DNA from 3 places in the Litorimonas haliclonae genome. Region 1 is predicted to be linked to each of the others. Evidence: predicted binding sites of a transcription regulator. Region 1 holds the regulator's gene; each other region holds the start of a gene.

The links. Region 1 encodes LexA, which represses DNA repair genes until DNA is damaged. Its sites were predicted from a motif close to ATGTTCCNCTTGTGTTCC; they were not measured.
Region 2: ACNA05_RS02595 (ImuA family protein) is a predicted target of LexA. The motif match lies at 8,951-8,968, and genes of this name have one in related genera.
Region 3: uvrA (excinuclease ABC subunit UvrA) is a predicted target of LexA. The motif match lies at 6,464-6,481, and genes of this name have one in related genera.

Annotation. Positions count from the first base shown of each region.
Region 1 covers NZ_CBCSCO010000001.1:14,155-25,172, forward strand. The annotation lists gene trpD (anthranilate phosphoribosyltransferase) at 1-844, shown strand, start outside; gene trpC (indole-3-glycerol phosphate synthase TrpC) at 1,006-1,818, shown strand; gene lexA (transcriptional repressor LexA) at 2,144-2,812, shown strand; gene ACNA05_RS00080 (ComEC/Rec2 family competence protein) at 3,012-5,150, opposite strand; gene gltX (glutamate--tRNA ligase) at 5,179-6,579, shown strand; gene ACNA05_RS00090 (citrate synthase) at 6,637-7,938, shown strand; gene lpxB (lipid-A-disaccharide synthase) at 7,960-9,105, opposite strand; gene ACNA05_RS00100 (LpxI family protein) at 9,098-9,928, opposite strand; gene lpxA (acyl-ACP--UDP-N-acetylglucosamine O-acyltransferase) at 9,930-10,727, opposite strand; gene fabZ (3-hydroxyacyl-ACP dehydratase FabZ) at 10,740-11,018, opposite strand, start outside.
Region 2 covers NZ_CBCSCO010000001.1:577,282-588,299, forward strand. The annotation lists gene acs (acetate--CoA ligase) at 1-1,223, opposite strand, end outside; gene ACNA05_RS02575 (sodium:solute symporter family protein) at 1,216-2,973, opposite strand; gene ACNA05_RS02580 (DUF4212 domain-containing protein) at 2,978-3,241, opposite strand; gene ACNA05_RS02585 (error-prone DNA polymerase) at 3,595-6,867, opposite strand; gene ACNA05_RS02590 (Y-family DNA polymerase) at 6,864-8,351, opposite strand; gene ACNA05_RS02595 (ImuA family protein) at 8,308-8,949, opposite strand; gene ACNA05_RS02600 (SDR family oxidoreductase) at 9,545-10,141, opposite strand; gene ACNA05_RS02605 (type 1 glutamine amidotransferase domain-containing protein) at 10,285-10,959, opposite strand.
Region 3 covers NZ_CBCSCO010000003.1:319,224-330,241, forward strand. The annotation lists gene trmFO (methylenetetrahydrofolate--tRNA-(uracil(54)-C(5))-methyltransferase (FADH(2)-oxidizing) TrmFO) at 1-1,202, opposite strand, end outside; gene ACNA05_RS08875 (hypothetical protein) at 1,273-2,259, shown strand; gene ACNA05_RS08880 (energy transducer TonB) at 2,334-3,437, shown strand; gene uvrA (excinuclease ABC subunit UvrA) at 3,465-6,341, opposite strand; gene ssb (single-stranded DNA-binding protein) at 6,501-7,007, shown strand; gene ACNA05_RS08895 (YeeE/YedE family protein) at 7,043-7,468, shown strand; gene ACNA05_RS08900 (DUF6691 family protein) at 7,470-7,883, shown strand; gene ACNA05_RS08905 (RnfABCDGE type electron transport complex subunit D) at 8,052-8,963, shown strand; gene ACNA05_RS08910 (DUF2330 domain-containing protein) at 8,992-10,371, shown strand; gene ACNA05_RS08915 (superoxide dismutase family protein) at 10,409-11,018, opposite strand, start outside.

The DNA of each region.
Region 1 (11,018 bases):
CGGAACAAAGGTCATGCGCGAGAATATGACCCCCGTTCATATTGACGCCGACGTCATCGATATTGTCGGCACGGGCGGCACAGGCCTCCACACGCTCTCTATCTCGACGGCCAGTGCGATTGTTTGCGCGGGCGCGGGCGCGAAAGTTGCCAAACACGGAAACCGCGCGGCAAGCAGTCTGGCGGGCACGGCGGATGTTTTGTCAGAACTTGGGGTCAACCTCGGTATGTCGCCAGAGCTCGCGGCCAAATGCGTCATGGAGGCGGGCATCGGATTTTTGTTTGCGCCGAACCATCACCCCGCCATGCGCTATGTCGGCCCGGCGCGCAAATCGCTCGGCGTCCGGACCTTGTTCAATATTCTTGGGCCCCTTTCGAATCCGGCAGGGGCGAAACGCATGCTTCTCGGTGTATGTGAGGATCATTGGCGCCTACCCATGGCCGAAGCTCTACGGGATTTGGGCGCAACCCATGCCTGGGTCGTCTATGGCGGCGACGGCCTCGACGAAGTCACCACAACAACAGTCACCCATGTGGCCGAAGTCAAGGACGGCAAAGTCACCGAATTTGTTATCCATCCGCTCGAATACGGCATTGCCAAATCGGATATGGCGCATCTGAAAGGCGGAACGCCTGTGCAGAACGCGTCTAGCCTTCGCCGCCTTTTGGACGGAGAGACAGGGCCTTACCGCGATATCGTGCAGCTTAACAGCGGCATTGCGCTCCATATTGCCGGCCTTGCCGAGACGGTCGAGGACGGCATGAAACTCGCGGCAAAATCGATTGAAAACGGCGAGGCGAAAGCGGCCTTGGAAAGTTTGGTTGAGGTGAGTAATGGGGAGTAATGTGATATATAGTCTCTTACCCCCGCATGCGGGGGGAAGTCCCCACGCAGTGGGGGATGGGGGGTTACTCTGCTTATATAGCTCTGCCCGAAACTTCCCCCCATCGACCGTCGCTCCGCGTCGGCCACTTCCCCCCGCAGGCGGGAAGAAGAGTTAATATTATGACCGTCAATACCCTCATGGACACGCCGGACGTCTTGCGTAAAATCGCGGACTATAAAGCGGGTGAAGTCGCCGACCTCCGCGATGAAATTTCGCTTGAGGATTTACGCCTGACCGCCCGCGACCAACCCGGACCGCGCGGCTTTTTTGACGCCCTGCGCAACTCCTCTGCCCCCGCCATCATCGCCGAAGTCAAAAAGGCCAGCCCGTCCAAAGGCCTTATCCGCGAAAATTTTGACGCTGTCGCGATTGCAAAGGCGTATGAAAACGGCGGCGCGGCGTCTCTGTCTGTGCTGACCGACGGGCCCGGCTTTCAGGGCAGCAATAAGATATTTTCGCAAGTGCGCGCGGCGACCAACCTCCCTCTCCTGCGCAAGGATTTCATGCTTGACCCGATCCAGATCGCCGAGAGCCGCGCCATGGGCGCGGATTGCGTCCTCATCATTCTGGCCATGATTGACGATAAAACCGCCCGGGATTTGATGGCCGAGGCGGCGCATCTCGGCATGGACGCGCTGGTTGAGACCCATGACGAGAGAGAAATGGAACGCGCCGTGGAACTGGGCGCGACGCTGATTGGGGTGAATAACCGGGATTTGCGCACATTCGAGACATCGCTCGACACATTTGGAAAACTCGCCAAATTGGCCCCGAAAGAAGCCCTACTCGTAGCCGAGAGCGGTATCTTCACGCCTGAAGATGTAAAGACTCTGGCGGACCAAGGCGCGCAAGCCTATTTGGTAGGTGAAAGTTTGATGCGTCAGGAGGATGTGGCGGGGGCGTTAAAATCGTTGCGCGGAGCTTCTAAGTAAATATAAGTCCTATAGTGACTACGGACACCAAAATGATAATTGTCGCTGCCCCGCTGATAGTATTTATCCTCGCATACCCATTTGAATAAACCCATTCGATTAAAGGCTTGTGTTTCATTTCCGTTCACCCTTTTACTTGTTAGCTTTCTACCACAAGCTAAACTCAGAAAAACTGAACAGATAAAGAACATTATCATATTTTTGATTTCAGATTTATTTTACAAATTTGAATGTAGTCCGGTTCGCCCTTGACATATAGCAGAACAACACTAGAACAGATAGGGAATGTTTCTGATTTGTTCGAGGTGATTCCGAAAGGGTTGTTATGCTGACGCAAAAGCAAAAAGATCTTTTAATGTTGATAGATGCGCGGGTGAAAGCCGTAGGCGTCCCACCTTCATATGACGAGATGAAAGACTCTCTGGGTCTGGCAAGTAAGTCCGGGATCCACCGCCTGATTTCCGCCCTCGAAGAACGCGGCTTTATCCGCCGCCTGCCGAATAAGGCGCGGGCGCTGGAAGTTCTGAAACTGCCCGAAGACATGCAAGACAAGGTCGTGTCCTTTGCCGAGAAGAAGGCAGAGAAAAAAGCGGAGCACTATTCCGCCAATGACGGCGTTTCTATTCCCTTTGTCGGCAAGATTGCGGCGGGCCTGCCCATTGCCGCGATTGAAGACAGTTATAACACCATGATCGTGCCGCCGCATTTTGCCGGAAATGGCGATCATTTCGCGCTCGAAGTTGAAGGCGAGTCGATGAAGGATGCGGGCATTCTCGACGGCGATATCGTTATCGTCAAAAAGTCCAATACGGCGCGGAACAATCAAATCGTCGTGGCCCTTGTCGATCAGGACGAAGCCACGTTAAAACGCCTTTACAAATCCGGCCAACAGGTTGAATTGATTGCAGAAAACCCTGATTTCGAAACCAAGGTTTTTGGCCCTGACCGCGTTGAGGTTCAAGGTATTCTGGTTGGCCTGTTGCGCGAATATTAGTTGAGTTTTAGCGGGGTTATTCTCTTCTCCCCGTTTACGGGGGGAAGTGGCTGGAGACGTAGTCGGAAGTCGACGGGGGGATATTTTCAAATTTTGATTGCGTATCTCGACAGCCCCCCATCCCCCGCTTCGCGGGTACTTCCCCCCGCAAGCGGGGAGAAGAGTTATAGGACAGTTTCCAACTCAGCTATTTTATCCCTCACTCCCAAACCCGTCGTTTCTCCGGCGGTTTTTTTGTGCCTTCGCGTCTAATGCCCCGCTTCTCTAAATAGACATCCAAGGCCCCCTCTTGCCTGAGCACCTGTCCATCAATCAGCTTGGCCGCGCAGTTTCGTCTGACCTCCGGCCCGACATCGCGCTCTGTCAGTATGACGAGATCGGACGAGGCGCATTCGACTCTGGCTTCGGAAGGATGGGTCAGAATGGAAATTTGTTTTCTTCTGATTTGAAAGCGGCAAGCGAGGGCGTCGCAAGGCGCGTCAGTCTTTTCCATCGCTATGGCGTCCACCTCACCTCGTCCGGCCTTTTCGGAAAAGCGTTCCCGTCCGTAACTGTCGGCACGTTCACTTGTGACGATAAGCCTCTGTAAATCTTGACTTTCCCAGAAGGCGACGCGGCCATCCTTTGAAATACGAAGCGTTGGAACAGGTTCATACCTCCAGCCGAGAAAGCAGAGCAGAATGAGCCCTACGGCAATAAGGCGCCCTCGAAGCCTTCCTAAAAGAAGCAGGATAAAGGCGAAACCATAGGCGGCAATCACCCAGCCGGGCGCGGCTTTGACCTTCACCAGAGCGCCGTCCCAGCTCGCAATCCATGTGGAAATCGTGACAAGCCCTGTAATGGCCTGCCCCATCGCCCAGAGGGGCGCTTCTTCCAACCCAACCGGCATAAGGACGAGCGACAAAATACCCAGCGGCATAACGGCAAAGGTAAAGAGCGGCATGGCGAGAAGATTTCCGACCAGGCCAAACCGCGCTATCCGGCCAAAATGAAACAGAGCAAATCCGGCTGTGGCGAGTCCGGCGACAAAACTTGTGACGCTCAGCGAAAGCGTATCGTTTCGTAATTTTGTGAGCCAGCCTTTCGGCGAACCGCCCGGCGTAAAATCCCGCCAGCTCCGATAGACAACCACCAAAGCCAAAACGGCGGCAAAAGACATCTGGAACCCCACGGACAGAAGCGCTTCGGGATGCAAAAGCAGCGTAATGGCCGCGGCTACGCTGACTGAACGCACGGATATGGCGCGCCGGTTCAGTATCACGGCGAGGAAGACGATCACCGCCATGATATAGGCGCGCTGCGTCGCCACGGACGCGCCTGACAAGATAAGATACCCCGTCGCCGCGCCTATACCGAGTATCGCCGCAAATTTACGCACGTCATATCGCCGCGACAAAGGCGAGATATGAACCAAAAGGAAGGTGAATATCCAGTATGCCGTTCCGGCCAAAAGCCCCATATGCAGGCCCGAAATCGCCAAGATATGCGCCAGCCCCGCCGTGCGGAGCGCGTCTGTGTGCTCCGGCGGAATATAGCGGCGCACCCCGGTCAGGAGCGCAGCTTGCAATCCGGCGGTCTCAGACGGCGCAACAGTGTGGATATGGCTGGCCATGCGATACCGAAAGGCCGCAAGCCCCCGCCGCCAAGACGGCTCTCCCGCCTCCGGCCTGACCTCCGGCGCGGAAATGGCGAAGCCGAATCCGCCGACCTGTTCGAAAAACGCCCTCTGGCGCGGGCTATAGCCGCCCGGCACAACCGGCCCCGGCGGCGCGGACAGGACCGCGCGGAGGCTCACATAGTCCCCGGCGGAGGCGGCTTCGTTGTATTTCTGTCCGAGCCGAACGCGAACTTTTTCGGGTGCATCTATCCCGTCCGTCCAATTAAACTCTTCCACATTCATGATCCAGCGAACGCCTTTGCCGGAGGCGGCGATCTCTTCGATCCAGCCAGAGAGTTCATAGGCCCGTTCATAATCCGGAAGGCGCGGGCTCTGCGTTGCCTGAGTGTGCCACCCGGCGCGTCCAGCGCCCAGCAACATGGCCAGTAAAAAGGCGCCCCATACCCAGCCTGTGAAAGCCGTCTGTCGCGTCATCCACAACAGTGCGCCGACGAGGCCTATGGCCAGACCCAAGACCCAGCCAAACACGCTGAAAGGTAAGGTAAAATACAGCGCAATCCCTATCGCAAAGCAGATCACCAGTGTATCAAAACGAAAAGGCGGAACCTCTGCCCAGTTCAGGGTTTTTAAGGTAGACAGTCCTGTATAGCGCGCCAACGAAATTTGCGCCGTATCAGGGCTTTTCACCGCCCGCTCGGTATGAAATAGACCCCGCAACACATCCCTTTTTTAAAGGCCAGATGCCAGTATGACGACAAAAAAAATAATTACCCGTTTCGCGCCCTCCCCAACGGGGTTCCTGCATATCGGCGGAGCCAGAACTGCCCTGTTTAATTATTATTTTGCCAAACATGTGGGCGGAGAATTTCATCTCCGCATTGAAGACACCGACAAGGCCCGTTCGACTGACGAAGCAACACAAGCCATTCTAGACGGACTGGACTGGCTCGGCCTGTCCTATGACGGCGAGATTGTCTATCAGAGCCGCCGCGCCGCGGACCACGCCAAAGCCGCAAAGGCCTTGCTGGAGAGCGGACATGCCTATCGCTGCCCCTTAGCAGGTGACGAGCTCGACGCAGAACGCGAAAAATGCCGCAACGCCGGAACCAGCTTCCGCTCGCCTTACCGCGACAAGAACAGCGACGTTGGAGCCATACGCTTTCGCGTACCGGATGGAGAAACGCGTTTAAAAGATCATGTTCAGGGCGACATCACCTGGGACAATAACGAGCTGGATGATTTGGTGCTGATGCGCGCCGACGGCACGCCGACCTATATGCTCGCCGTGATTGTGGACGACCACGATATGGGCGTAACTCACGTCATCCGCGGGGATGATCATCTTATCAATGCCGCGCGTCAGCAGCAGATTTACAAGGCGCTGGGCTGGGATGTGCCGGAATGGGCGCATGTCCCGCTCATTCACGGGCCAGATGGGAAGAAACTTTCCAAGCGGCACGGCGCTCTCGGCGTCGAGGCTTACCGCGATATGGGCTACTTGCCCTCAAGCCTCCGTAATTATCTGGTTAAGCTCGGCTGGGCTCACGGCGATGACGAGCTATTCTTCGATGACGCAGATATCGCCAAGGTGTTCACCCTAGACGGTATTAACGCCTCTCCGGCGCGTCTTGATTTTGACAAGATGGATTACATCAATTCCCAGCATATCGCGCAAATGGAGGAGTCAGACCTATTTACAGAGGCTCTGCCGTTCATGAACGAAGTTGATAAAACTGAAGAAAAATTAAAGCGCTTCAGAGCCGCGATCCCGACTTTAAAACCGCGCGCTAAGACTCTGAAAGAGCTGATTGTCCAGGCAGACTACCTCTTGGCAGAGCGACCTCTCACTTTAGAGGGTAAAACCGCCAAACCTTTGGAGCGTGAAGGCGCTTTACAGCTCTTAGCGGCTTTGACTTTACGGCTCAAAGGGGTAGAAGATAGCGCGTGGGCTGCGGATAAACTTCAGCAGCTTTTAACAGATATTGCGACCGAGAACGACATTGGGTTCGGTCGGATTGGTCAACCCGTACGCGCAGCCTTGACGGGCGGAAAGCCATCTCCGGATTTATCGGTGGTCATGGCCCTGCTCGGAAAAGAGGAATGTGTGGGACGCCTCTCCGATTGTCTCACAGCGCTTTCGGACGATTGATTGAAAGTTGAGCAAATAATTAGAGTTGAGTAATTGAATAAAAAGGTAGAGAGAAAAATGGAAAATAAAATTACGAATACCGGCACAGCCACCATCACTATTGATGGCAAGTCCTATGACCTTCCCATTATGGAGGGCTCCATGGGTGCCCCGGGCATCGATGTCAGAGCCCTTCACAAAAAGACCGGCCACTTTACTTTCGACCCGGGTTATACCTCGACTTGCTCTACCGAGAGCCAAATCACCTTTATTAACGGCCAAGAAGGCCAACTCCTCTATCGCGGTTACGATATTGAGAGCCTCGCAGAGAACTCTTCTTTCCTTGAAGTTGCTTATCTTTTGATAAATGGCGACCTTCCAAATAAAGACCAGCACAAGAAATTTACGAGCACGATTACCCAGCACACCATGCTCCACGATCAGGTCGAGAGCTTTTTCCACGGTTTCCGCCGCGACGCTCACCCTATGGCGATGATGTGCGGCACGGTCGGCGCTCTGTCAGGCTTTTATCATGACGATGCGCACACCACAGTCGACGCCGCGCGTGACATGGCTATTCACCGCTTAATCGCCAAGATCCCGACCATTGCGGCCCGGTCTTATAAATACTCCATCGGCCAGCCAACGGTTTACCCCGACAACTCTCTGTCCTATGCCGAAAACTTCCTGAACATGTGTTTCTCTGTTCCAGCCGAGAAATACAAAATCAGCCCAACCATAGCTCGCGCCATGGACAAAATCTTCATCCTTCACGCTGATCACGAGCAAAATGCGTCCACCTCTACTGTCCGTCTGGCGGGCTCTTCCGGCGCCAATCCTTACGCCTGTATCGCGGCCGGTATTGCCTGTCTCTGGGGTCCGTCCCATGGCGGCGCAAACGAAGCTTGCCTGAATATGCTTCAGGAAATCGGCACTGTTGACAAAATCCCGGAATATATTGCCCGCGCTAAAGACAAATCTGACCCCTTCCGCCTTATGGGCTTTGGTCACCGGGTTTATAAGAACTTCGACCCGCGCTCCCGCGTTATGCAGAAAGTAGCTCACGAAGTCCTTGAAGAACTCGACCTGCAAAACCCAATTCTCGACGTCGCCATGGAGCTAGAAAAAATTGCACTTGAGGACGAATATTTCGTCGAGAAGAAACTCTATCCGAATGTCGATTTCTACTCCGGTATCGTTCTCTCGGCTCTCGGCTTCCCGACCTCTATGTTCACGGTTCTCTTTGCTCTGGCCCGGACAGTCGGCTGGATTTCTCAGTGGAATGAAATGCTCGAGGACCCAAGCCAGCGTATTGGCCGTCCGCGTCAGCTTTATTCCGGCGCAACCCCTCGCGACTATGTCCCTATCGACAAGCGCTAAGCCGCACTGAATTACTAACGTTTATAAGGCCGCCAGGATTACCTGAGCGGCCTTTTCGCTGGCCTTTTGTCCGCTAGCTGCGCCCATTAATCGCGTCTGGGCCAAAAGCGCTTGAGAGGCAAAGTCCCGCGCTTTGGCGCTGTCCAAATATTGCGAGACGGCCTTTGCCAAATTGGGCGGCGTGGCGTCACCTTGTATGAATTCCGGCATTAACTCGCGGTCTGAGGCGATATTTACGATCGAAATATAGTTAAGTTTGAAAACTTGTTTCGCCAGGAAATAGGTGATGGCGTTGACCCGGTAAGCCACCACGGTCGGCACGCCGAATCCGGCTAATTGCGAAGTCACCGTCCCTGAGCAGGCTAAAGCGGCCGTCGAAGCCGACATAACCGCCAGCTTTTCGGTTTCATCGACAATGTGTATCTCTTCCAGTCCCCTCAGATCGGCAAGGTACGGCTCTAACTGAGTTTTGATCGATTCGACGACAGGAACACAGACAACCAGGTCCGGGAAAATCTGTTTGAGGGATAATACCGTCTTTTTGAAATCCTCGGCGAGTGTTGCAATTTCCGAAGGCCGGCTGCCGAACCAAACAGATAAGAGCGGCCGGTCGCCAAGACCATATTGCGCCTTAATGTCCGCCCCCTGATGCTTAGAAAAATCCGTATCAAAAACCGGATTACCTACATAGATTGTCTCGAGACCGTGCCGCTCGAAATACGGCGCGTCCATAGGCTGAATACTCAGCAACAAATCTACAGACTGAGCGAGTGTCTTTGAGCGTCCAGACCGCATGGCCCAGACCTGCGGCGCAACATATTTAATAATTTTGCCTTTAAATCCTGCTGCTTTAAGCCGCCGGGCGACACGCACCATAAAGCCCCAGCTATCAATCAGAACAACAGCGTCCGGAGACTTTCGGAGAATTATATCTACGCATTCTTTGACTTTCCGTAGTACCAAAGGATAGTTTTTAAGGGCCTCTACAAACCCCAAAATATTCAACCCTGTCATGTCCATCAATGACGGCGTCCCGGCAAGCGCCATAGACGCGCCTCCTATCCCTTCAATAGAGAGGGCTTCATCACGGGCTTTAAGGTCGCGTATCAGGGCCGCGCCCAGCTCATCGCCGGAGCGTTCTGCGGCTACGATAAAAAGCTCAGTCATTCTCTGAAGGGGGAAGTCCGAGCACGAATATTCCGTGCTTGTTTGCGGCTTCCACAACAGATTCTTCGTCCAGAACAAAGGCGCGTCCAGCTTCGGCGACAATGCCCGCTAACCCGGCGGCGGCGGCGTTTTCAACTGTCGCTAGGCCGATCACAGGAAGGTCTACACGTTGATCTTGTCGGGGTTTCACCATTTTCGCCAAAACTCCAACACGTTCACCAGCTGTACCTCGTAAATCCTGCGGCAGAGACGCCACGCGGCGCAGCATAGCGTCTGTGCCTTCCTGAGCTTCAACAGCCAGTGTTACGCCCCTCGCAACAACAGCTCCTTGTCCGATATCCAAGCTTCCTATGACCTGAGCAATATGGCAGGCTGTCAGAGCGTCTTCGCGATGCGCCCGAGGAAGATTGACAGCGCCAAGAGCGCCCTCCTGTAACAACAAATCAACACACACCTCTTGGGGAGACATAATCTCAAAGCCCTCTTTCTCAAAAAGCCCCAAGATGTGCCGGAGGAGCGCATCATCGCCATTTGTCGCGGCTTTCATCGCGCCTGGCATGAGGAATAAAGCTCGTAAATCAGGCTTCATATTCTTGAAATTCGGACGGTCAACATAGCCGACAAAGCAGACATGCGTACACGCGGACTTTTTGAGCGTTTTGACAATTTTTCCGAATCGCGCCAATCTAATCACGGCGGCGTTCGGAAAGTCATCTGGATGGCCAAATCCATCCAGAACTATCACCTGTCCCAGCTCTTCGCCGGCGGCATAGGCAACATGTTTTGGAAGGTCACCGCCCCCTGCAATCAGGCCGAGTTTCATTTTACCAACCCGTGTGCGGCATACAGATTCGCCGTTTGTCCTGGTCCCGGACGAAGCTTACAATATCCAAGACGAGCTCGTGGTCGGGATAGGCCTCTTGCGCATATTCCAATCGTTCCGCAAATGTGCCCTCCTCTGCAAATAACAGACGGTAGGCAGATCGAAGATCACGGATTTTTTCTCTGGAGAATCCGCGACGTTTCAGACCGATTACGTTCAATCCGGCCAAATGCGCTGAGTTGCCAATAACTGAGCCGTAAGGAATCACGTCAAGGGTCACGAGTGCGCCTCCGCCAACGAAAGCATGATCTCCGATGCGGGTATTCTGGTGGATAGCTGACATGCCGCCTAGAATGACATGGTTCCCAATATTGACGTTGCCGCCAATTTGAACGCCGTTAGAGACGACGCAATTATTTCCCATTTGACCTTCATGGGCCAAATGGGTCCCGACCATAAAATAGCACTCATTTCCTATTCGGGTGACGGGGTTTCCGGCGTCCGTGCCGGGATGCACGTTTGAATTTTCCCGAAACGTACATCGGTCTCCGATTTCAATAGAAACGGCTCCGCCCTTATGTTTAAAATCCTGCGGAGGATGGCCCATGGAAACATAGGGATAGAGTACGCAGTCTTTACCGAGCGTGGTCGTGCCTGTCAGGCTCACATGGCTAATAAGCCTTGTGTTGTCACCTAGAGTGACATTGTCCTCGACGATACAGAATGGCCCAATAGAAACATTATTCCCAAGTTGAGCTTTGGGGCTAACAATTGCGGTTGGGTGAATTTGAGACGTCATGACTAATCCTTATCAGTCATTTTGGTCAAAGACCATTTGAGTCGCAGAAAACTGCAATTGTGCGGCCAAAGCCTCTCCGACATAGGCTTCTCCCGAGAATTTGTAGAATCCCCGGCGGTGACGGTCTATTCGGGCTTTAATTGAAAGGGTTTCGCCGGGGTAAACCGGGCGTCTAAATTTCGCCTGTTCCACACCCGAAAATGCGATAAAGCTCCCCTCTTGCAAGCCCGAACTCAATGAAACAATTAAGGCACCTGCCTGCGCGACAGTTTCAATAATCATAACGCCGGG
Region 2 (11,018 bases), 560 kb from region 1:
CCCTCGCCCACTACGTGAAAATACCACTCCCAGGCTTCAGGATTAATCGGCTCGCCCACCGTGCCCAGAACCCTGAGAGAGCTGCGATCTGTGGCTTTCACCGGGCCATCGCCTTCGCGCATCAGCGCGCGGATAGCCGTCGGCGCGGTATAAAAGAGCGAGACTTTATGCTTGTCGCAAACTTGCCAGAAACGGGACGCATCCGGATAGGTCGGCACGCCCTCAAACATCACTGTCGTCGCGCCGTTGGCAAGCGGCCCGTAGATTATATAAGTGTGCCCCGTCACCCAGCCGACATCCGCCGTGCACCAATAGACATCGTCTTCTTTTAAATCGAAAACATATTCATGTGTCATGGCCGCCCAGACGAGATAGCCGCCCGTCGTATGGAGCACGCCCTTCGGCTTACCTGTCGATCCAGACGTGTAGAGAATAAAAAGCGGATCTTCGGCATTCATCGGCTCCGGCGGGCAGTCGTCGGAAACGTTTTTCACCGCTTCATGCAGCCAGACATCGCGGCCATTGTCCCAGTTCACGTCACCGTCCGTCCGTCGGACACATAAAACCTTAGAGACAGGTTTGCCAGCTTTGGCGGCAATCTCGCACGCCGCGTCGCAATTGGCTTTCAGCGGAATGGACTTAGAGCCTCTCACACCCTCGTCAGCGGTGACGACAACCGTACTGTCACAATCGGTTATGCGTCCGGCTAAAGCCTCAGGAGAGAAGCCGCCAAATACGACTGAATGCACCGCGCCGATACGGGCGCAAGCGAGCATGGCGAACCCAGCTTCGGGGATCATTGGCATAAAAAGCGTCACCCGATCGCCTTTTTTCACGCCTAGATCTTTCAGCACATTGGCAAGACGGCAGACCTCTAAGTGAACTTCTTTAAAATTAAAAGTTTTGCTGTCGGACGGCTCATCGCCTTCCCATATAATGGCTGGCTTATCGCCGCGCGTTTTCAAATGCCGGTCAAGACAGTTGGACGTGACGTTCAGCACACCGTCCTCATACCATTTTATGGACAGATTAGCTTTGTCCCAATTGACGCTTTTGACCTTTGTATAAGGCTTCATCCAGTCCAAACGCTGTCCCATTTCGCCCCAAAAGCTTTCAGGGTCAGCAATCGACGCGGCATACATAGACCCGTATTGCTCCGGCCCTATATTGGCTTTTCGACTAAAATCAGTTGGAACGGGATAGGTCTTAACGTCGTCACTCATAAACTTTGTCCTTCACGGTGCCGGGAATACGGATGTCATCTACGAGGGTTTGGATAGCAAGCGGCGGCGGCGCTGTCACGAGGGAGACAATCACGCTGACAGCCAAAGACACCCACATAAAGGCAAATCCAATGCCTTCAGGCGAAATGCCGAACCACCATGCAGCCTCCGTTCCGCCCATGAACTTGAAATAACTAATATAAGACACAGTTGAAATCAGACCCGTCAACATCGCTGCAATCGCGCCTTCACGATTCATGCGTTTCCAGAAAATCCCCAAAAAGATGATTGGAAAGAGCGAAGCGGCCGCAATTCCAAAGGCAAAGGCGACCACCTGCGCCACGAAGGGCAGGCTCGACGCAAAAGCCCCGATCAATCCCGCCGCTACAACTGCGGCAGCCGCCGCGAGTCTAGCTGCGAGCATTTCCTGTTTCTCGGTCATATCGGGCGTGAAGGTCCGCTTCAAAAGATCATGCGACACGGCAGAGCTGATGACCATTAACAGCCCCGCAGCGGTGGAGAGAGCGGCGGCCAGCCCTCCGGCCACCACCAAACCAATCACCCATCCCGGCAACTGCGCAATTTGCGGATTTGCCAAGACGAAAATATCGCGGTTCGGGTCTACTTCATTATCAAGGCCGTCCGGTGCATTCGGCCCGCGATACTGCATAATACCGTCTTGGTTTTTATCTTCAAAAGATAAGAGCCCCGTTTTCTCCCAGTCCTTATACCACGCCGGAACAGGCTTACCGCCCTCGGATTTAATCTCTGCCGCCCGCGCCTCATAGTCCTCGCCGTCCTCAATATAGGTCGCTTCATTCACTGTCTCGACAAAATTCATTCGCGCAAAAGCTCCGACAGCCGGAGCCGTTGTGTAGAGCAAAGCAATGAAGACGAGTGCCCACCCAGCAGATTTTCGTGCCGCCTTTGCGGAGTTGACCGTAAAAAACCGTATAATCACATGCGGAAGACCAGCTGTGCCAAACATAAGCGCCGCCGTGATACAAAAGACATCAATCTTGGATTTATTTGTCGAGGTATATTCAATAAAGCCCAGATCCGTCAGAACAGTATTTAGCTTGTCCAACATGGACACATCTGTTCCCACAGCATTTCCGATGAAGCCTAATTGCGGAACGACGCTTCCAGTGATGATAAGCGAAATAAAAATCGCCGGTACGGTATAGGCGAATATCATCACAACATATTGCGCGACTTGCGTATAGGTGATGCCCTTCATGCCGCCCCAAACGGCATAGACGAACACAATCGCGGATCCGATAAAGATACCGAGATTAAAATCGACGCCGAGGAAGCCGGAGAACGCCACACCGACGCCTTTCATCTGCCCGGCGATATAAGTAAAGCTTACCATGAGCGCGCAGATAACCGCAATGACGCGGGCTAGTTTCGAGTAATACCGATCGCCAACGAAATCGGGCACGGTGAACTTGCCGAACTCCCGCAAATAGGGCGCAAGCAAGAGCGCCAACAGGACATAGCCGCCTGTCCACCCCATTAAATAAACTGAGCCGCCATAGCCGAGAAAAGCAATTAATCCGGCCATAGACAAGAAGCTCGCCGCGCTCATCCAGTCCGCGCCCGTGGCCATGCCATTCAGGGCAGGGTGAACGTCATGTCCGGCCACATAAAACTCATCGGTGGAGCCAGCCCGAGCCCACACCGCAATGCCAATGTAAATCCCGAAGGTCAGGATGACGAAGAAATAGGTCCAGAGGGTCTGATCCATGATCTTAGCCCTTTATCCCGTATTTACGTTCGAGACGCGTCATCTGAATACAATAAATAATGATCAAAAGAACGAAGATATAAATCGATCCGTTCTGCGCCATCCAAAACCCCAATGGCGCGCCCCCAATAGAGAAGTTATCAAGCGCTTCGCGGAACAAAATCCCGGCCCCGAAGGACACTAGAAACCAAACGAGAAGCAGGGAAACGGTGAGCTGCTTTGTTGCCCGCCAATAAAGTGCGCGGTTCTTAATCTGATCATCCGTCATATCTTTTCCCCTCTATATTGGAGAGTGTAGCAATCGTGGACGAGATGGCTATGAAGAAATTATGAGATTAACACTGTCTTATCCCCAAAGCATGCGCAATTGGACAGACTGATTGCGCGGTCAAGATGAGGCGATTTCGACTAGTTCGACTAATAAAATCCGGGGGCGTAAATGCGGCACTGTCACAGTTGCCCACAAGTTCAGCGAGACGCTCCACACACCAATCCGAAACATGCATGTAGCGGCAATCACAAACCAATCGACTCCGGATAGAAGGGTAATTCAGGAAAGAACAGAACCATCAAATTTAAGGAAACTAGGAATTTGATACGACAAACCAGTTACGGAAGTCTTTAATGAAAGTCGCGACTTGGAAATAGTTTATTGGCTTGTTGGCGTGGATGACGTGCCCCTCCGCCGCTATTGTAATATCCACTAATGTTCCTCCGTTCTCCTTTGGAGCGGGCCAGCGGATTTGTTGGCTTTCTCTCTCCCGCGCGCACGCTTTCTTTGGCCGGAACGGGTCTGCGGGCTTCATCGGCATTATCATGAGTCGGGTTAATGTTCCCTCCGGCGCTGTTTGCGTCCCCTAAGGTATCAAGGAGGTAAGAGAGGTCTGTGATTTGATCGGCAACCACATGACAAACAATTCCCTCTCGTTGTAATTTCCCCCGTATTTTGAGCAGTCGCCCTGCCATGACCGCTTTGCGGCACTGCTCAAACATATTGGGCCAAACCACAATGTTCGAAACACCTGTGCCGTCTTCTAATGTTAAAAAGATTACCCCGCTGGCCGTACCGGGCCGTTGGCGAGTAATTACCAAGCCAGCAACCTCTACCCGCTTCCCATCCTCTGTATTGCGTAATTCATTGGATGGAAGGGTTGAACCAATATCCTCTTTCAACAAATTAACTGGATGTTCCCTCAAGGTCAGGCGTGTTCCAATATAGTCTTCAAAGACTTGTTCGCGCAATTCCATCGTGGGTAAGTTAGCTTGTAAATCCGGCAACCCTTCCCCTAAGCTCTCGAATAAAGGCAAAGGCTTCTCGCCGCCTAATCCTTTTACTGACCAGAGAGCGTCCCGCCGGTTTATGCCATATTCTGCAAAAGCGTCTGCTTGGGCAAGCCGTGAAAGCGCCGTTCGGTCCAGCCCGGCCTTTCTCCACACAGCCTCAATAGACCGGTACCCATTTCCCCGCGCGGCAGAAAGCCAATGGCCGTCCTCTTCGCGAAATCCTTTTATTTGCCGAAAGCCCAAGCGCACAGCAAGCTGGCCATTACCGGCAGGTTCCAGAATATTATCCCAATAGCTGTGCTCGACACAAATGGGCCGCACAGGCACGCCGTGCTCTTGCGCGTCTCGAACAATTTGCGCAGGGGCATAAAACCCCATAGGCTGGGAGTTTAGCAGGGCGCAACAAAACACCTCTGGATGATGACACTTTAGCCAGCTGGAGACATACACCAAAAGGGCAAAACTGGCGGCATGGCTTTCAGGAAATCCATATCCTGAGAATCCTTCCAGTTGACGAAACACCGCACAGGCAAAGTCCTCGTCATAGCCGTTTTCAATGCACCCAATTATAAATCGGTCCTTGAACTTCTGGATCGTGCCCGGGCCCCTCGCTGTGCCAAGCGCGCGCCGTAACTGGTCAGCCTCAGACGGGGTAAACCCCGCCGCAACAGACGCAATTTGCATAGCTTGTTCCTGAAATAGCGGAATGCCCAAAGTTTTTCCCAAGACAGGTTTTAAAGCGGCGGAAGGATAGATAACCTCCTCCTCTCCGCGCCGGCGTTTTATATAAGGATGCACCATATCCCCTTGAATGGGGCCAGGCCGGATAACCGCCACTTCAATAACGAGGTCATAAAATGTGCGAGGGCGCATTCTTGGCAAAAAGTTCATTTGCGCGCGGGACTCCACCTGGAACACGCCCAATGAGTCTGCGACACACAGCATATCATAAACCTTGGGGTCTTCTTGCGGAATAGTCGCAAGCGCGTAATTCTCCCCCTTCCAATCTCCGAGCAAATGCAAGGCTTTTCGGATGCAAGTCAGCATGCCCAAGGCCAAAACATCTATTTTCAGCATACCAATTTTATCAATATCGTCCTTGTCCCATTCAATAATTGTGCGGTCTTCCATCGCAGCGTTTTCAACAGGGCACATTTCGTCGAGCCGTCCTGCTGTGACAACAAAGCCTCCGACATGCTGGGACAAATGGCGCGGAAAACCAATAATCTCATGCGTAAGCTCTATCGTCTGCCGCAGACGTGAATTGGCAGAATCGAGACCCGCCGCTTTGACGCGATCATCTCCAACGCCCCGGCTATTTGTGCCCCAAACTTGAGAAGAAAGCGCCGCGACTGCGTCTTCTGACAGCCCCATTGCCTTTCCTACCTCGCGAATGGCGGCGCGGCTGCGAAAATGAATAACGGTCGAACAAATACCCGCCCGGTGGCGCCCGTATTTTTGATAGATATGTTGAATAACTTCTTCACGTCGCTCATGCTCGAAATCAACATCTATATCCGGTGGTTCCCCGCGCACTTCAGAAATGAAACGTTCAAAGACCATTGAGATCGTTTCCGGCGAAGCTTCGGTAATTCCCAACGCATAACACACTACAGAATTGGCCGCGCTCCCTCGCCCCTGACAGAGAATGCTCTTGGATCGCGCAAAAGCAACAATATCATAAACTGTCAGAAAGTAGCGAGCATAGTTTAATTCCGCTATGAGCTTAAGTTCCTTTTCGACCATCGCCCGTATGCGCAGAGCGACGCCGTCGGGGTATCTCCAGACAAGCCCTTCCTCGGTTAAGCGGCGCAAACGTGTGTCTGCGTCTTCTCCATCAGTCACTTCATCCGGATATTCATATTTCAGCTCATCTAATGAAAACCCACACCGCGAGACGATGAGTTGGGTGTTAGCGAGAGCTTCCGGATAGTCCCGAAATAATCGCCGCATTTCAAATTCTGACTTTAAGCGCGCTTCCGCATTGGGTTGCGCGAGCCGCCCAAGTTGATCAATTTTGACTTTCTCGCGAATACAGGACAGCACATCAGCCAACCGCCTGCGCCGCCCTATATGCATGATAACGTTTCCCATAACGACCAAAGGGATATTCATATCTCTGGCAAGGTCCGCCCGGGCCGCAAACCGGGTTTGGTCATCTCCATCGTAAAAGGGAGTCATGCCTAAAAAAACGTCCTCCCCAAAGGCCGCTTTCATGACCTCTGCATGCTCGGTTTTTCGAATTAAAACGAAAAGGTTTTCTCCGCCCCATTCTAACACATCGGAAATGTCCAGATTACATTCCCCTTTCGCGGCGCGCCGTTTTCCCAATGTTAGTAAGCGACACAAATTTCCATAGCCTTTGCGGGTTTTGGAATAGGCGACAATTTCCGCTCCGTCACGCAATATCAAACGCACCGCGACGACATAGGTCAGACCCACTTCTTGCGCAGCCGCATGTCCGCGTACAATTCCCGCAAAGGTATTTGTATCTGCAATTGCAATAGCGGACAGACCAAGCTCGCTCGCACGAATAATTAATTCCTCCGCATGTGAGGCTCCCTTCAGAAATGTGAAATTAGAGATACAATTCAGCTCGGCATAACTCATGGGAACCGACCTGCAAAATACCAGACCGGTTCGTCTGAACCCGGATAAGTCAACAACCAGAAACGGGGGCCGCTCTCTGTTTGAACCTGCCAGTAATCTCGCACCGCTCCCCCGCCCTCCTGCCACCATTCACTCGAAAGCCGTTCGGGACCTTTGGCTTTATAGGTTGAGTAGACAGACTTCCGCCACTGAAACCGCTTTGGTGGACGGCCTGGCTCTAAAATCACTAACCTTTCAGGTTGGTTGAAAAGTCTTATTGGGCGCTCTCTCGGGGCAGCGTGCCAAATAACAACTTCCCGGCGGTCAATCGCCTCCACTTGAACAAACTCACGTTCCGGCAAATGACTTTGAACGGGCATAAACTGGCGGACCCGATCAAATCCCAACCGGTTACCCAAAGTCGAAATAACTCGGGAAGTGTCATCTTCGGCTTGCTTGTGTTGATCGAGACTGATTTGAAAAGGCTGAATGGGTTCAATATGCGCGGCTTTAAGCCGGAACCAGTCTGCTCCGAACTCTATTTTTAATTCCTCTAATGGACGTTCAAATTGCTGCATAATCGCTGCTTGCTCATAGCTCGGCCGCGCAAAACCAATTTGAAGCGTATGGTCTCCTGTATCTACACAACGCACCGTCAAATAGTAACGCCGCGCACCTTTGGCATCCGCCTCAAGTCGCTTACAGACGGATGCCGTCAGACGTTCTAAAACGTGCTTTAAATCATCTTTAAACCCGATAGGGTCGGGGAGGGTCATACGCGCGGCATAAAGAGTATCGGCAGACTTCGGTGAAACAGGGTCGGGAGCATATCCCAAAGCGGTTGATAACGATTTTGTCAGGCTCAATCCAAATCGTCTCGATAGCTCTGCAGATTTTATATCCGAAAGCTGACCAATTGTTTTTAGACCCGTCCGACGTAAATCGGAGCTTAATTTTGGCTCTAGACGGAGCCCTTCCAAAGGAACGTGGGAGAGAGCTTCTTTGGTTTGCCCCGCTCTTGCTATCTGAATATCTGTTGAGCAGTACCGCGCTAAGGCCCACGCAGCAGTTTTGGTGTCCGCGATCCCGATATTTGACGTTATCTGCATATCACTGAGCCGGGTTTGGGCAAATTCTCCCATTTCCTTTTCCCCGCCAAACAAATGAGCGCATCCTGTAATATCTAAAAACAAGCCGTCCGGCGGGTCAGGTGAGACCCAAGGGGAGAGCGTATCGGCCCATCGCCAAAGCGCCCGCAACAAAGCGTCTTCGCGCGTTCTATCAGAGGGTTCCGTTAATAAGGTTGGGCAAATCGCCCGGGCATCGGGTAAAGACAACCCAGGGGTTAGGCCCGCCTGTTTTCCCGTCTCATTTAAATGGGTAATTCGCCATGCATTCTTTATTTCTGATATGATCGCAAATGGCGCCTCCAGACGCGGATCCTGTTTGCGAATTCGCAAGTCAAGCGGCAGTTGCGGCAGCCAGATGTATAACACCCGTCTCATATGCCCCTCCCCTTTTTAAAGGATTACTCCACTGCACACGCCACGCCCCGAGTTCACCTTTCCTGTTTTTAGTAAGAGACCAGACCCATATATTTGGTCCTGCTTTGGAGGGCTCGCAATGCCAGCGTGTTTCGCAAGCAGAAGTCTGAACGCGACCACTCGCTAAAACCAGACCTATTCCGCCGCCTTCTTCCGAGGCGATTTGCAAACGGCGGGACTCTCGTAAATTCGGCCCGCTTGAAATCTCGATTACAACGCATTGCGTGCCGGAGGCACGTAAACTTTGCTCTGCTGCCCAGAGCACTTCTTTACGACTAATGCATTCAATCAAGATCAACCGGGCGGGATCGATGAAGTTCTGTAAACCCGTTGGTGAGAGCGAGTTGATTTCTCGGGACCGACCGATCCATATGATTTGGCCCCGCAAGCGAGACGCCGCCAAAACGGCAAACATATCGGCGCTCCCCCCGGTCACCTCATGAACACGTCCTTTTTCCAGAGCAATAGGCCCCGCCAAGCAAAGCTCTTCTCGAACGCGCAAGCGGATAGATGCAAACGTCCCTATGTCAGGACGGTTTATAAGATGAGTGACAGACATTATGTTCCTATTTTGTTCTAAACGCTCGCAGAGAGTCAAGAGCTAAGGAATTTAGTCCTAATTTTCCATGTGGACAGTTTATTCGCCTTACAAGAACAATTTCAGAAATGCGCCCTATTCGGTCAAATGCCTCACCATCACTATTCCTTTAGCTTGCTTCTAAATACGAATATTGAAGCCATCCGGCCAAGATCGCACCGCCGGTTATTCTTTCACAAATTAACAAGCCAGACCCAAAATTAAGTCCGCCAAACTGATGTCGGTTTGTGTCAGCTTCAATCTTCCCGCGAATCCCTTAAGAAGCGGCGAGCAGGATTTTGGCCTCTCACGCTTTTGACATTTGAAACCCTCCTGCTGTTCTCCACTTTTTAAGTTTAACGAAATAGGTGCATGAAGGACCACACTGTAGGTTTGACCAGTTCTAATCGGAAGGGACTGTGAGCAAGTTGAATTTCATGTTATTGCAAAGATCCGTTGCCTCTTTGTGATGAGCAAGTCCTTAGGAAAAGGGGATGAATTGTTCGAGCACTGAACATTAAACCCGAAGTGGGAATTGGGCGCGTCAAGCACTTGCCTCCACCGTAAAAGAACTCTCTTACAAAGACTCCATAAGAAATGTTTTTCCAACCCAGTCTGTGTCATCCGCGGCGCGGGCTAGAACGTCGGCTACGTCGCCTCGTGCGGCCTTTCCCTTTGGATCCACATCGTCTCCGAAACGAATGTCATTCGTGCCATCGTCCTCAGTCAAACTAACTGGACGGACGATGACGAAATCCAGACCAGAGGCCTTCAGATACTCATCAGCCTCGTGCTTTGCTTGAAGATAATGTGCGAGCTCGCTGTCCGGATCTGGATTGCCGGCGCCGACGCTGCTAAGCATCACGAACCGCGAGACATCTGCCTTAGTAGCAAGATCAATCAACCGTTTTGCACCATCGCGATCCACTTTATCGGTCATCTCAGGACCAGTTGAACCACCCGAGCCCGCAGCAAAAATAACTGCGTCGCATCCGTCACAAACCCCGTCCTGAAGATCAGTGAGATCGCCTTGACGAAGTTTGACATCAGCGCCGAGAGCAGAGGTGTCCGAAGACTGGCGTACTAACGCTATAGGGGTATGGCCATTAGCCTTCAGTTTTTTGACTAAGCGTAGCCCGGTATTTCCGGTTGCACCAGCGACAAGGATTTTCATGGTAGACTCCATTTTCAATTTATCTTGGGTTTTGCACGACTCAGCCCATCAGAGACGGGCCGCATAGTTTTGAGGTCAAGGCTAACATTCTCGGCAACCTTGCGGACTTCGATCAACCGCGCAGACACCTGTCAGCAAGCGGTTTATAGTAGGTCGAGCAGTTTGCGCGCGGCTTCCTCGGATGAGGCAGGATTTTGCCCCGTTACGAGCTTTCCATCCACGACCACGAACGAGGCCCAATCATCGCCTTTAGAGTAATCTCCGCCTTTGCTAATAAGCATATCTTCGACAAGAAAAGGCACAACATCCGTTAGGCCGACACCTTCTTCCTCGGTATTCGTGAACCCAGTCACGCGCTTGCCGGACACAAGCGGTTTACCGTCCTTACCCTTGGGATGCTTAAACACCGCCGGCGCATGACAAACAGCGCCGATAGGACGGTCTGCAGCTGCGAAGGCTTCTAGAAGTGCTGTACTATCTAGGTCTTCGGCCAAATCCCACAGCGGACCGTGTCCTCCGGGGTAGAATATGGCGTCAAATTCATCAGCCTTTATAGTCGAGAGAACATCAGTATTGGCCAGCGCCTTCTGCGCAGCTTCATCGGCTTTAAAACGCTTGGTTGCGTCGGTCTGGGCATCATCGGTATCACTTGACGGATCAAGAGGTGGCTGCCCGCCCTTTGGTGAGGCCAACGTGATCTGCGCGCCCGCATCAGCAAATACGTAGTACGGCGCTGCAAATTCCTCCAGCCAGAAACCAGTTTTTTTGCCTGTGTCACCGAGCTTATCATGTGACGTTAAAATCATCAGAATCTTCATTGAATTTTCCTTATTCAGGTGCGGACTTAGCTGTTTAGCCGGACAACCCCGCTTGCCGA
Region 3 (11,018 bases), on a different contig from region 1:
TCCATAAACCCGCCCGTGACATGCTCCATCAGAGCGCCGAGCGCGGTTGTACGCGGCGGCATATCCATGGTCTGTCCCAACGCTTGCGCTGCAGCGAGTCGGCCCGCGATCAATCCGAACGAGGCGCTTTCGATATAGCCTTCAACTCCCATGATTTGACCCGCAAAGCGAATGTCTTCCCGGCCCTTCAACTGAAGTTGTGAATTCAATAGCTTAGGCGAGTTTATGAAGGTATTTCTGTGTATACCGCCGAGCCGCGCAAAGACCGCCTTTTGCAAGCCTGGAATAGTTTTGAATATCTCTGCCTGCGCGCCGTATTTCATCTTCGTCTGAAAACCGACCATATTGTAGAGCGTGCCAAGGGCGTTATCCTGACGCAGCTGCACAATTGCATGGGCCTTTACGGTTGGATTATGCGGGTTAGTTAGGCCGACGGGTTTCATCGGTCCCCAACGCAATGTCTCGGCGCCGCGAGAGGCCATGACTTCAATCGGCAAACAGCTCTCAAAATAAGGCGTGTCTTTCTCAAAGTCTTTAAACTCGGTCTGATCGGAATTAATGAGCGCCTCGATAAAGGCCTCATATTGCTCTTTATCGAGCGGGCAATTGATATAATCCGCGCCGTCGCCGCCCGGGCCTTTTTTGTCGTAACGCGACTGCATCCACGCAATGTCAAAATCGATACTGTCCTTGTAAACAATCGGGGCAATGGCGTCGAAAAAGGCGAGGCTGTCTTCGCCCGTTGTTTGCAATATATCCTGCGCCAATGCCGGAGCGGTGAGGGGACCTGTCGCAATAATCGTATTGCCCCACTCTTTCGGCGGCAGGCCTTTGACTTCGCCGTATTCGACAGTAACTAACGGGTGTTGTTGCAGGATTGTGGTCACAGCTTCGGAAAACTTGTCCCGGTCAACAGCAAGCGCGCCGCCCGCCGGAAGCTTGGTCATATCACCCATGCCCATAATCAGGCTGTTTGAAAGCCGCATTTCCTCGTGCAAGACGCCGACAGCATTGCCGTGCTTGTCATCAGAGCGGAAAGAGTTTGAGCAAACAAGCTCCGCAAAGCCGCCCCCTTGATGCGCTTCCGTCATGCGCTTCGGGCGCATTTCATGAAGAATAACGGGGACGCCGCGCGAAACGCACTGCCACGCCGCCTCCGACCCTGCTAATCCCGCGCCGATAATATGTACTGCCTTGACCATGGGCGAGGCCATAAGGCAGGACTGTCCTAGATGCAATGTGACAAGCGAGTCGCATGGCAGGAGGGACAGCATGAAAATTGAGTCGAGAAAACCGACAACCCCGTTTGATTTCGGACAAGCCGCCGGAGCGTGGTTTAATACGTCGGACGGAAAAAACTATGCCATACGCCTTTGGGTGTGGCACAGCGCGGCGATATTGGTCGTGCTGATGATCTGCCAGCCTTTAATGCTTCCGCATTATGCTGATATATTAGAAGCGTCCTGGCGCGTGAACCAGCAAACCATGAGCGGTCAATCCTCAGAAGATGTAAGTATGGCCCTCTGGGCAGCCATGGGGCAAGTCGCTCTCCCAACTCTCCTTTTCGTAATTGGTTTAATGGTAACCACCTCTATGGGCGAAAGCGCCTTATACCGAAAATATTTATTAGGGGCAGAGCCTGCGCGGATTCCTATCAGGCTGGATATTCACGCGGGGCGAAACCTTCTGGCGCAGATTGGATTTTACGCTCTTTATATGGCTGTCTATATTTTGGGGTTGCTGGCGATTACAATTATCGGCGGTGTATTCGGGCTATTATTTGCCCCTCTAGGAGCTTTGGTTGCAATTACTGGTATTTTCGCCTTGCTTGTTGTTATGATTGCCTACCCGATACGGTTTGCACCCTCTGCGGCCCTGACCGCTCTTGACGGGAAAACACATGTCTTGGCTACCAGAAAGGTGACCAAACATCGCTTCTGGTCTCTGTTCGGCGTATATCTGGTCGTCTATATTGGCGGGTATATCGGCTATTATGTGGTTAGTTTGATTGGCATGTTGCTGGTGTCCGGTAATCCGGATTTCTTGACGGCGCTGTCCGGATTTGGCGGAGAGAACCCGCGTCCAATCATCGAAGCGACAATCGACCGATTTTCAAATCCACTTTATATGGTCCTGGGTATTGCTGCGATGACAATGATGGCCGCCGCCCTTTCAGCTTGGATTCTTTGGATAGCCGGCGTCTCGGCCTATGCCGTCCGTTGGTGGCACAGCGACGATCCCGCGCAGGCATTTGAGTGACTTTATAGCTTGATTGACATAGCTTGATTGACGCCCTGCAATCTGACGTTTAGTTGTTTTCATCAGGAGGGTTTATGAAGTCATTACTAATGTCGTTGGTCGTTACGCTTGGGCTATCAACTGCTGCCTTTGCAAAGACTCCGCCTGAAATTATGAAGCCTTATAAAGAATACCGTTCGGCTTTGAAGGCAGGCGATGCGGACAGAGCCCGAGAGCATTCCTACGAAGCTTGGCAACAAGCTGAAAAGCTTTTGGGAGACAGTAAGCTTACCGGCGATCTGGCACAAAACTTTGCTGACATTACGAGCGATGCGAAAGATAAAAACCGGGCTGATGCCTTCGAACGTAGTATGGAGCTGGCAAGCTATTACGGCGAAGAGGCCCCCATTACCTGGTTGGATCGAAGCATCCGGCTGGGAAATTACTATAAATCTTATGGCGATTGGCGGAAAATGTTTTCCACTGCCAAAAACATTGCGAAATATGCAGAAGAAAACGGCCTGACAAATTCAACTTTTTATGGAGAAGCCCTCACATTGAAGACCGAATGGTATGTTCGAAAAGGCGACCATGAGAAAACAGAGGAAACGTCTGAAGCCGCGATGAAAGCGTTTGAATCCGCCACGGACGGTGTTGTCAGCATTCAGCCATTGATGGCCACTTTGTACTCTGGCTTTGGCGAGGAAGGCCAAGGCAATGTCATGGATGCCGCCCTCGAATACCAAAAGGTGATGGAGGCAATTGACGGTAAACTCGATCAAGACCACCCCTTATCCGCTCAGGCATTAGGGCGTTGGTCTCACATGCGCTCGAGGTTGTCTGAGGAAGGATTGCTAGAGGAAGCCGAGCAAAAAGGGCTTTGTCAGTGCTGGCCATATGACAAACCTAGGAACGAAGCGCTAAAGCCGATTAAGCGCAAACCGCCGAAAATGCCCCGTGATGCCTATGTCTCTGGCTATTCAATTGTTGAATTTGACCTAGATGATGAAGGTAGGATCATAAACCCTGAAATCCTGATTTCTTGGCCTGAAGATCTCTACGAAGAAGCATCGCTGAAATCTTTGGAGGGTTGGCGATATACAGCTCGTGTCGCTGGAGAAACGGACGCAGACCGTCAGGACCTGATCTCAACGATCAGATACCGATTGACAGACGCCTCAGGAAACATCCTTTACTGATTAAATTAGCCCACTTAGGCTTTAAACTTACTCCGCCGCCTCGGCTTTCGGGGATTTCCGCTTGTCATCGCGGTCCAATAGCGGGCCGAGATAGCGTCCCGTCCAGCTTTCCTTGACCTTAGCGACGTCTTCCGGCGTACCGACCGCGACGATCTCTCCGCCGCCGTCACCGCCTTCTGGGCCGATGTCAATAATCCAGTCGGCGGTTTTGACCACGTCGAGATTGTGCTCGATGATAATCATCGTATTGCCGGTACCAACCAGCTCATTTAGCACGCCGAGTAGCTTGTTTACATCCTCAAAGTGCAAGCCTGTCGTTGGCTCGTCCAAAATATAAAGCGTGCGGCCTGTCGCGCGTTTGGACAGCTCTTTTGCGAGCTTCACGCGTTGTGCCTCACCGCCTGAGAGCGTCGTCGCTTGCTGCCCGACCTTCAAATATCCAAGTCCGACGCGTTGCAGCGTCACTAGCTTGTCCCGAATCGTCGGCACCGCTTTGAAAAACTCTGCGCCTTCATCGACATCCATGTTGAGGACATCAGCGATAGATTTGCCTTTGAATTTGATCTCGAGCGTCTCACGGTTATAGCGCGCCCCGTCGCACACATCACAGGTCACATAGACATCGGGGAGGAAGTGCATTTCAATCTTGATAACGCCGCCGCCCTGACAGGCTTCGCAGCGTCCGCCTTTGACATTGAAGGAGAAACGCCCCGGTTTATAGCCGCGAGTTTTGGCTTCGGGCAGCCCGGCAAACCAATCCCGAATAGGAGTAAAGGCCCCCGTATAAGTGGCTGGGTTAGACCTCGGCGTCCGCCCAATCGGCGATTGATCAATATCGATCACCTTGTCCAAATGCTCTAAACCGTCAATGGATTTGTGGGGCATTGGCTGGACAGAGGATTTGTTCAGGCGCTTCGCGACGGCCTTATAAAGTGTCTCAATCGTGAGAGTTGATTTCCCGCCGCCGGATACGCCTGTCACACAAGTCATCAGTCCGAGGGGGAAGTCGGCATCCACATTTTTCAAATTATTGCCCGTCGCGCCTTTGACCGATAGTTTTTTGTCTTTATTTGGTTTGCGGCGTTTTGTCGGAATTTCGATTTCCTTTTTTCCCGTCAGATATTTGCCCGTCAGGGAATCCTTAGATTTCTTGATTTGTGTAGGCGTGCCAGCGGCAACAACTTCACCGCCGTGAATGCCGGCCAGGGGACCCATATCGACAACATAATCAGCGGTCAGGATGGCCTCTTCGTCATGTTCGACAACAATGACTGTATTGCCCAGATCCCGAAGATTCTGGAGCGTTTCCAAAAGCCGTGAATTATCACGCTGATGCAAACCGATAGACGGTTCGTCCAAGACATAAAGAACCCCCGTCAGGCCGGAACCGATCTGGCTGGCAAGGCGAATACGCTGGCTTTCTCCGCCTGAGAGCGAGCCGGAGCCGCGCCCGAGCGAGAGATAATCCAACCCGACAGCATTCAGAAACTCCAGCCGATCGCGAATTTCTTTCAATATGCGCTCTGCAATTTCCATGTCTTTGTCGGAGAGTTCAGTGCCAAGTTTCTTGAAACGCGTATAAGCGTCCTGAATGGACATATCGCCGGGTTCGGAAATGTCCATTCCGGCAACTTTCACGCAAAGGGATTCAGGTCGCAGGCGTTTGCCGCCGCAGGCGTCGCACTGCGAATCCGACATATATTTGCCGAGATCATCGCGCACCCAGGTCGATTCCGTTTCGCGGTAACGACGTTGCAGGTTTGGAATGACTCCTTCAAAAGGCTTGGTGGTTTTATATGATCGCTTGCCGTCCTTATAATGAAAATCGACTTTTGTGCCTTTGGTCCCGAACAGAACAACCTCTTTCGCTTTAGCCGAGAGCTTCTCAAACGGCGTATCGACCTTGAAATCATAATGTTTGGCGAGTGCTTTCAAAGTTTGCATGTAAAGCCCGTCCGGCTTTTTCGACCATGGCAAGATGGCCCCGCCCGCGAGCGACCTCCGCTCATCCGGCACCACTAATCCGGCATCAAATTTGAGCTCTTTGCCCAGACCGTCACAAGTCGGGCAGGCGCCGAAAGGGTTGTTAAAGGAGAAAAGTCGTGGCTCAATTTCGGAAATGGTAAATCCGGAGACAGGACAGGCGAATTTTTCGGAAAAGAGAATACGTTTTTCCGGATCATCGGCATATTCCGCCGCTGCCAGTCCGTCGGCAATACGCAAACTCGCCTCTAAACTGTCGGCGAGGCGGGTCTCAAGCCCTTCGCGAACGACGACACGGTCAACCACAATATCGATATTATGTTTATATTTCTTATCAAGCGCTTCGGCGTCTTCAATTCGGACTATCTCACCGTTGATTTTTGCCCGTTGATAGCCTTGCTTCATAAACTCGGCGAGGTCTTTCCGAAACTCCCCTTTACGTCCGCGTACAAAGGGCGCCATGATGTAGAGCTTGGTGCCCTCAGGCAGGGCCATGATAATATCAACCATTTGCGAGACAGTCTGGCTCTCAATCGGCAGACCTGTCGCGGGTGAGTAGGGGACGCCCACCCGCGCCCAGAGAAGGCGCATATAATCATAAATTTCCGTGACCGTTCCGACTGTTGAACGGGGGTTCTTTGACGTTGTTTTCTGTTCAATTGATATGGCGGGAGACAAACCTTCGATAGAGTCGACATCAGGCTTGCCCTGTAACTCCAGGAACTGACGCGCATAGGCCGACAGGCTTTCTACATAGCGTCGCTGTCCTTCGGCATAGATCGTATCAAAGGCGAGCGAAGACTTTCCGGACCCTGAAAGCCCCGTAATGACGATCAGCTTGTCGCGCGGCAAATCCACATTGACGCTTTTTAGATTATGCTCGCGGGCTCCGCGAACCTGAATGGATTTTAGCATGGCCATGAAGTCGTCCAATTATCGGAAGAGTTAACAGGTTTTCTACGCCTCATTGTGGACTTAGGTTGCCCATCCCTTCAATACAAGTCAGGTGCCGGGCGCTCTTGCAGAGTCGCGCCCAAGGCCTTAGAACATAAATAGAACAAAAACGTCAAGAGGTGAAACATGGCAGGCTCAGTCAATAAAGTGATCCTAATCGGGAATGTCGGCAAAGACCCCGAAATCAGAACATTCGGCAATGGCGGTAAAGTCGCCAATTTTTCCATTGCGACATCAGAGCAGTGGAAAGACAAGCAAGGTCAACGTCAGGAAAAAACCGAATGGCACAATATTGCCGTGTTCAGTGACGGTCTTGTCGGCGTGATAGAGCGCTATGTCAAAAAGGGCTCCAAGCTTTACATCGAAGGCAAGCTACAGACCCGTAAATGGCAGGACCGCGACGGCAACGACAAATATACGACCGAAGTTGTCTTGCAGGGCTTTAACGGCACGCTCACAATGCTTGACAGCGCAAACAGCTCCGGCGGAGGCGGCGGACGCTCATCCGGCGGCGGCTACAATCAAGACAGCGGCGGCTATGGCAATATGAACCAAGGCGGCGGCTCTCGCTCCGCCTCTGCCATGGAAGGGCCAAAGGAAAACTTCGACCTGGACGACGAAATTCCGTTTTAGTTTAATCCAGAAGCCCCGCCGTCATTGGCCTAAGATTGGAAAACTTTACACCGATATCTGCTTCGATTGGAGGCGTCCTTATTGGACTATCAGCCGTACTCCTTATGGGGAGTGCGGGCCGCATTGCAGGCATTAGCGGAATCCTTGGCGGTCTCTTTTCATCTACAAAGGCCGATAGGGGCTGGCGAATTGCGTTCTTGGCAGGACTTGTCCTTGGCCCTTTTCTTGCCGCTTTGTGGAAAGCTGAATTTCTTAGTGTAAATTTTCCAGTGACAGGGCCTTTACTCGTCATTGCTGGCGTCTTGGTGGGGCTAGGAACACAAATAGGGGGCGGGTGTACCAGTGGTCATGGCGTTTGCGGTAATGCGCGGCTATCGATGCGATCCGTCATTGCGACGCTTACATTTATGACAACAGGTGTTGTGACTGTTTTCATCCTTCGCCACGTTGTGGGGGCCTAAAATGAAACTACGGCTCGCAACTTTTTTCGCCGGGTTACTGTTCGGCTTAGGATTGACCGTTTCTCAAATGGTCAATCCAGAGAAAGTCATCGCATTCCTGGACATTTTTGGTGATTGGGATCCTAGCCTGGCCTTGGTCATGGGCGGAGCGCTAGTCGTTACCCTGATCGGATATAGGTTTGTCCTTAAATCGGCGAAGCCTTTATTTGAAACAAAATTCTGTCTGCCGGAAAAACGTGACATCGACAAACGCCTGATTATTGGGTCAGGATTGTTCGGGGTGGGGTGGGGGCTTTCGGGGCTTTGCCCAGGTCCAGCATTGGCGAATTTTAGTTTCGGAGGAAACAACGCGATTATTTTCACCACTTCAATGGTCGCCACAATCGCAGTATTTCGAATATTTAAAAGAACATAGCTTAAAACTGACAGTAAGGACTTGAACGGAATTTCTAAGCCCCGTCCCCTTAATGACTCATTTGTCATTTAATCTTTTGTCCACCTGCCTTTTTTCTGCCACACTTTGAAGGGTAGTTATATTGTAACGTCAAAAAGGTATAACGTGGTTTCAGAAAAGGGGAAAAGCATGTGGTCGGCGGTCTCCGTTGACCCGCGCCATTATCAGATTGGCGTCCTTGCTTCTCTGATATTGTTCGGCTTGTTTCATTTCGGCTTTGACCTTGCCTGGTGGCATGTGGCGGGGTGTGTGGGTTCAACCCTCGTCACCCAGGCTTTTGCTGACCGTATTGTCGGGCGGCGTTTTGACCCGCGGAGTCCGCTCATTTCGGCCCTCTCTCTAACCCTTCTCTTACGGACTGGCTCGCTCACACTTTCTATTGCCGCGGGCGTATTAGCGGTTTCTTCGAAATATATTTTGCGGTGGAAGGGCAAACATATTTTCAACCCGGCTAATTTTGGGTTGGTTGTTCTTTCGCTTCTTTTCACCTCCGCCTGGATATCCCCCGGCCAATGGGGAGCAGCGCCTCTATTTGCTCTACTCCTGCTTGGCCTCGGCGGCATGGTGACGGGGAAAGCCAAAAGATGGGATATAAGCCTTGCCCTTTTAGGCAGTTACGGCCTTCTCATCTGTGGCCGCGCGCTATGGCTCGGCGATCCTTTGGCTATTCCGGTCCATCAAATGCAGAGCGGCGCTCTATTGATATTCGCCTTTTTTATGATTTCTGACCCTAAAACCACACCGGATGCGAGAGCAGGGCGTCTTGTTTACGCGGCAATAGTCGCAGCCGTCGGCTTCACTATACAATTTGGACTTTACAATGCCGCCGGGATTATTTTGGCGCTCATCCTCACGGCTCCGCTCGTCCCGTTAATTGATAAGATTTTCAAGGCAGAACGCTACTCGTGGCCGAAACTCATTCGGGTGATGTCTAGCAAAGAACCCGGAAAGCCGAACGATAATGAGTTAACGCAAAGATTGTCTAAAACGTCTCGACCTTCTGTATCGCCGCCCCTTGGGCTTGCGCGAAATAACAAGTAATATTTTAAAATTCACAAAGGAGCCTACCATGAAACACATTCTTACCGCTTCCGCCGCGCTGGGCCTTTTCGCTCTCGCGCCTTCGGCCCAAGCGTTTTGCGGCTTCTATGTCGCCAAGGCCGACACGGATTTGTTCAATTCGAGCTCCAAAGTGGCGCTTGTCCGGGACGGCAACCGCACAGTGATTACCATGGCCAATGATTATCAAGGCGACCCAACCGAATTTGCAATGGTTATTCCTGTCCCGACTGTCATCACCAAAGAACAGGTGCACATCTCGGACCCGGCTCTGCTGGAGCATTTGGATGCCTACACATCCCCGCGTCTCGTTGAATATTTTGATGACAACCCCTGTGAGCGCCGCCTTTATAGCGCGGAAGCGATGCAAGATGGTGATACGATTATATTAACGGCAACACGCAAAACCGAAGATGCAAAAGCGTTAGGCGTCACCATCGAAGAGCAATTTTCAGTCGGTGAATATGACATCCTCATCCTCTCTGCGACTGAGAGCGACGGCCTTCAGACCTGGCTCTCCCAAAACGGCTATAAAGTGCCGGAAGGGGCCGAGAAAACACTCGGGAGTTATATCAAACAGGACATGAAGTTCTTCGTCGCCAAAGTGAACTTAGAGGAGAAAGCCAAGCAGGGCGGTGAAATGCTCCGCCCCATCGCCGTCGCTTATGAAAGCCCGAAATTCATGCTTCCTATTCGTCTCGGCACAGTCAACGCCAATGGCGATCAGGATTTATTTGTCTATGCCCTGACCCGAGACGGCAAAGTCGAGACTACGAATTATCGCACCGTCAAAATTCCGTCGGAGAAGGAACTTCCGATTTTCATCAAAGATGATTTCGGCGATTTCTATAAGGATATGTATTCCACCGCGACAGAGCGGGAAGGGGGCCACGGCGTATTCATGGAATATGCTTGGGACATGAATTGGTGCGACCCTTGCGCCGCTGAACCGCTAAGCCGGGATGAGTTACAAGAGCTTGGCGTATTTTGGATGAATGAAGAGAATAATAAACCCGGCATTATGCCTCGTCGGCCCGCACCGAGCTTAGCGCAGGATGTTTTCGTCACGCGTTTACACGTGCGTTATGACGCCGAGAGCTTTCCGGAAGATCTAAAGTTCAAGACCACGGGCGACAGAAACAATTTTCAGGGCCGGTATATTCTCCGCCATGCCTATGAAGGCGAAATGGAATGTGAAGCCGCGACTGAGTACAAGCAAAGCGTAAATGACCGCAAAGATGAAGAGGTCAAAACGCTTGCGAATCTGACCGGGTGGTCAACGGGAGAAATTCGCACTCGTATCGAAGAAAGCGGCGAAGGCGGCTACTTTGAAGTGTCAGAACCGGCACCTGATGTGGAATGGTGGAAAAAAATATGGCCCGGTGAATAGTCACCGAGCCATATCAGAATTCAACTATGAATGATGTTTAGGATTTAATGACGGCGCACCCTACGCGCGCACCTGCAGCACCGCTTGGCTGACTGGTATAATCATCTGCTTTCTGATGAATCATCAAGGCAGCTCCGTCGGCGTCAAGCAGGGCGGGCAGGTCACTATTATCACTGCGAATTGAAACCCGCTCATTGGTAACTGTGAAGACGCCTTCGCCGTTTATCCCAACGTCTATATTTTCCATGTCCCCAGCATGAGGCCCCCCTGCGACGTCAAAGCCATGCTCTTTGTCCGTTGGGTTGAAGTGTCCACCTGCAGATGTGAAATCCGGACCTTCGCATTTACCTGTTTGATGGAAATGCAAAGCATGTGTCCCTTGCTCCAGACCGCTGACATCAACTTTAACTTCCGTTCCGCCCATTCCGAGAGAGGTGAGGGTAACGGTGCCGATAGTTTCGCCATCTGGGTTCATGATATCTTTTTTCATGACTTCGCCGCGTGTTGCTTCCATTGTCTCAGACATTCCACTGTCATCCATCGCTGTATCGTCCATTGCGTCGTCTGACATAGTTTCGTTTTCCATAGACATTTCAGAATCAGGCATTGCAGATTCAGTTTGGCTCTCGTCAGCGCCAGGGAGATCC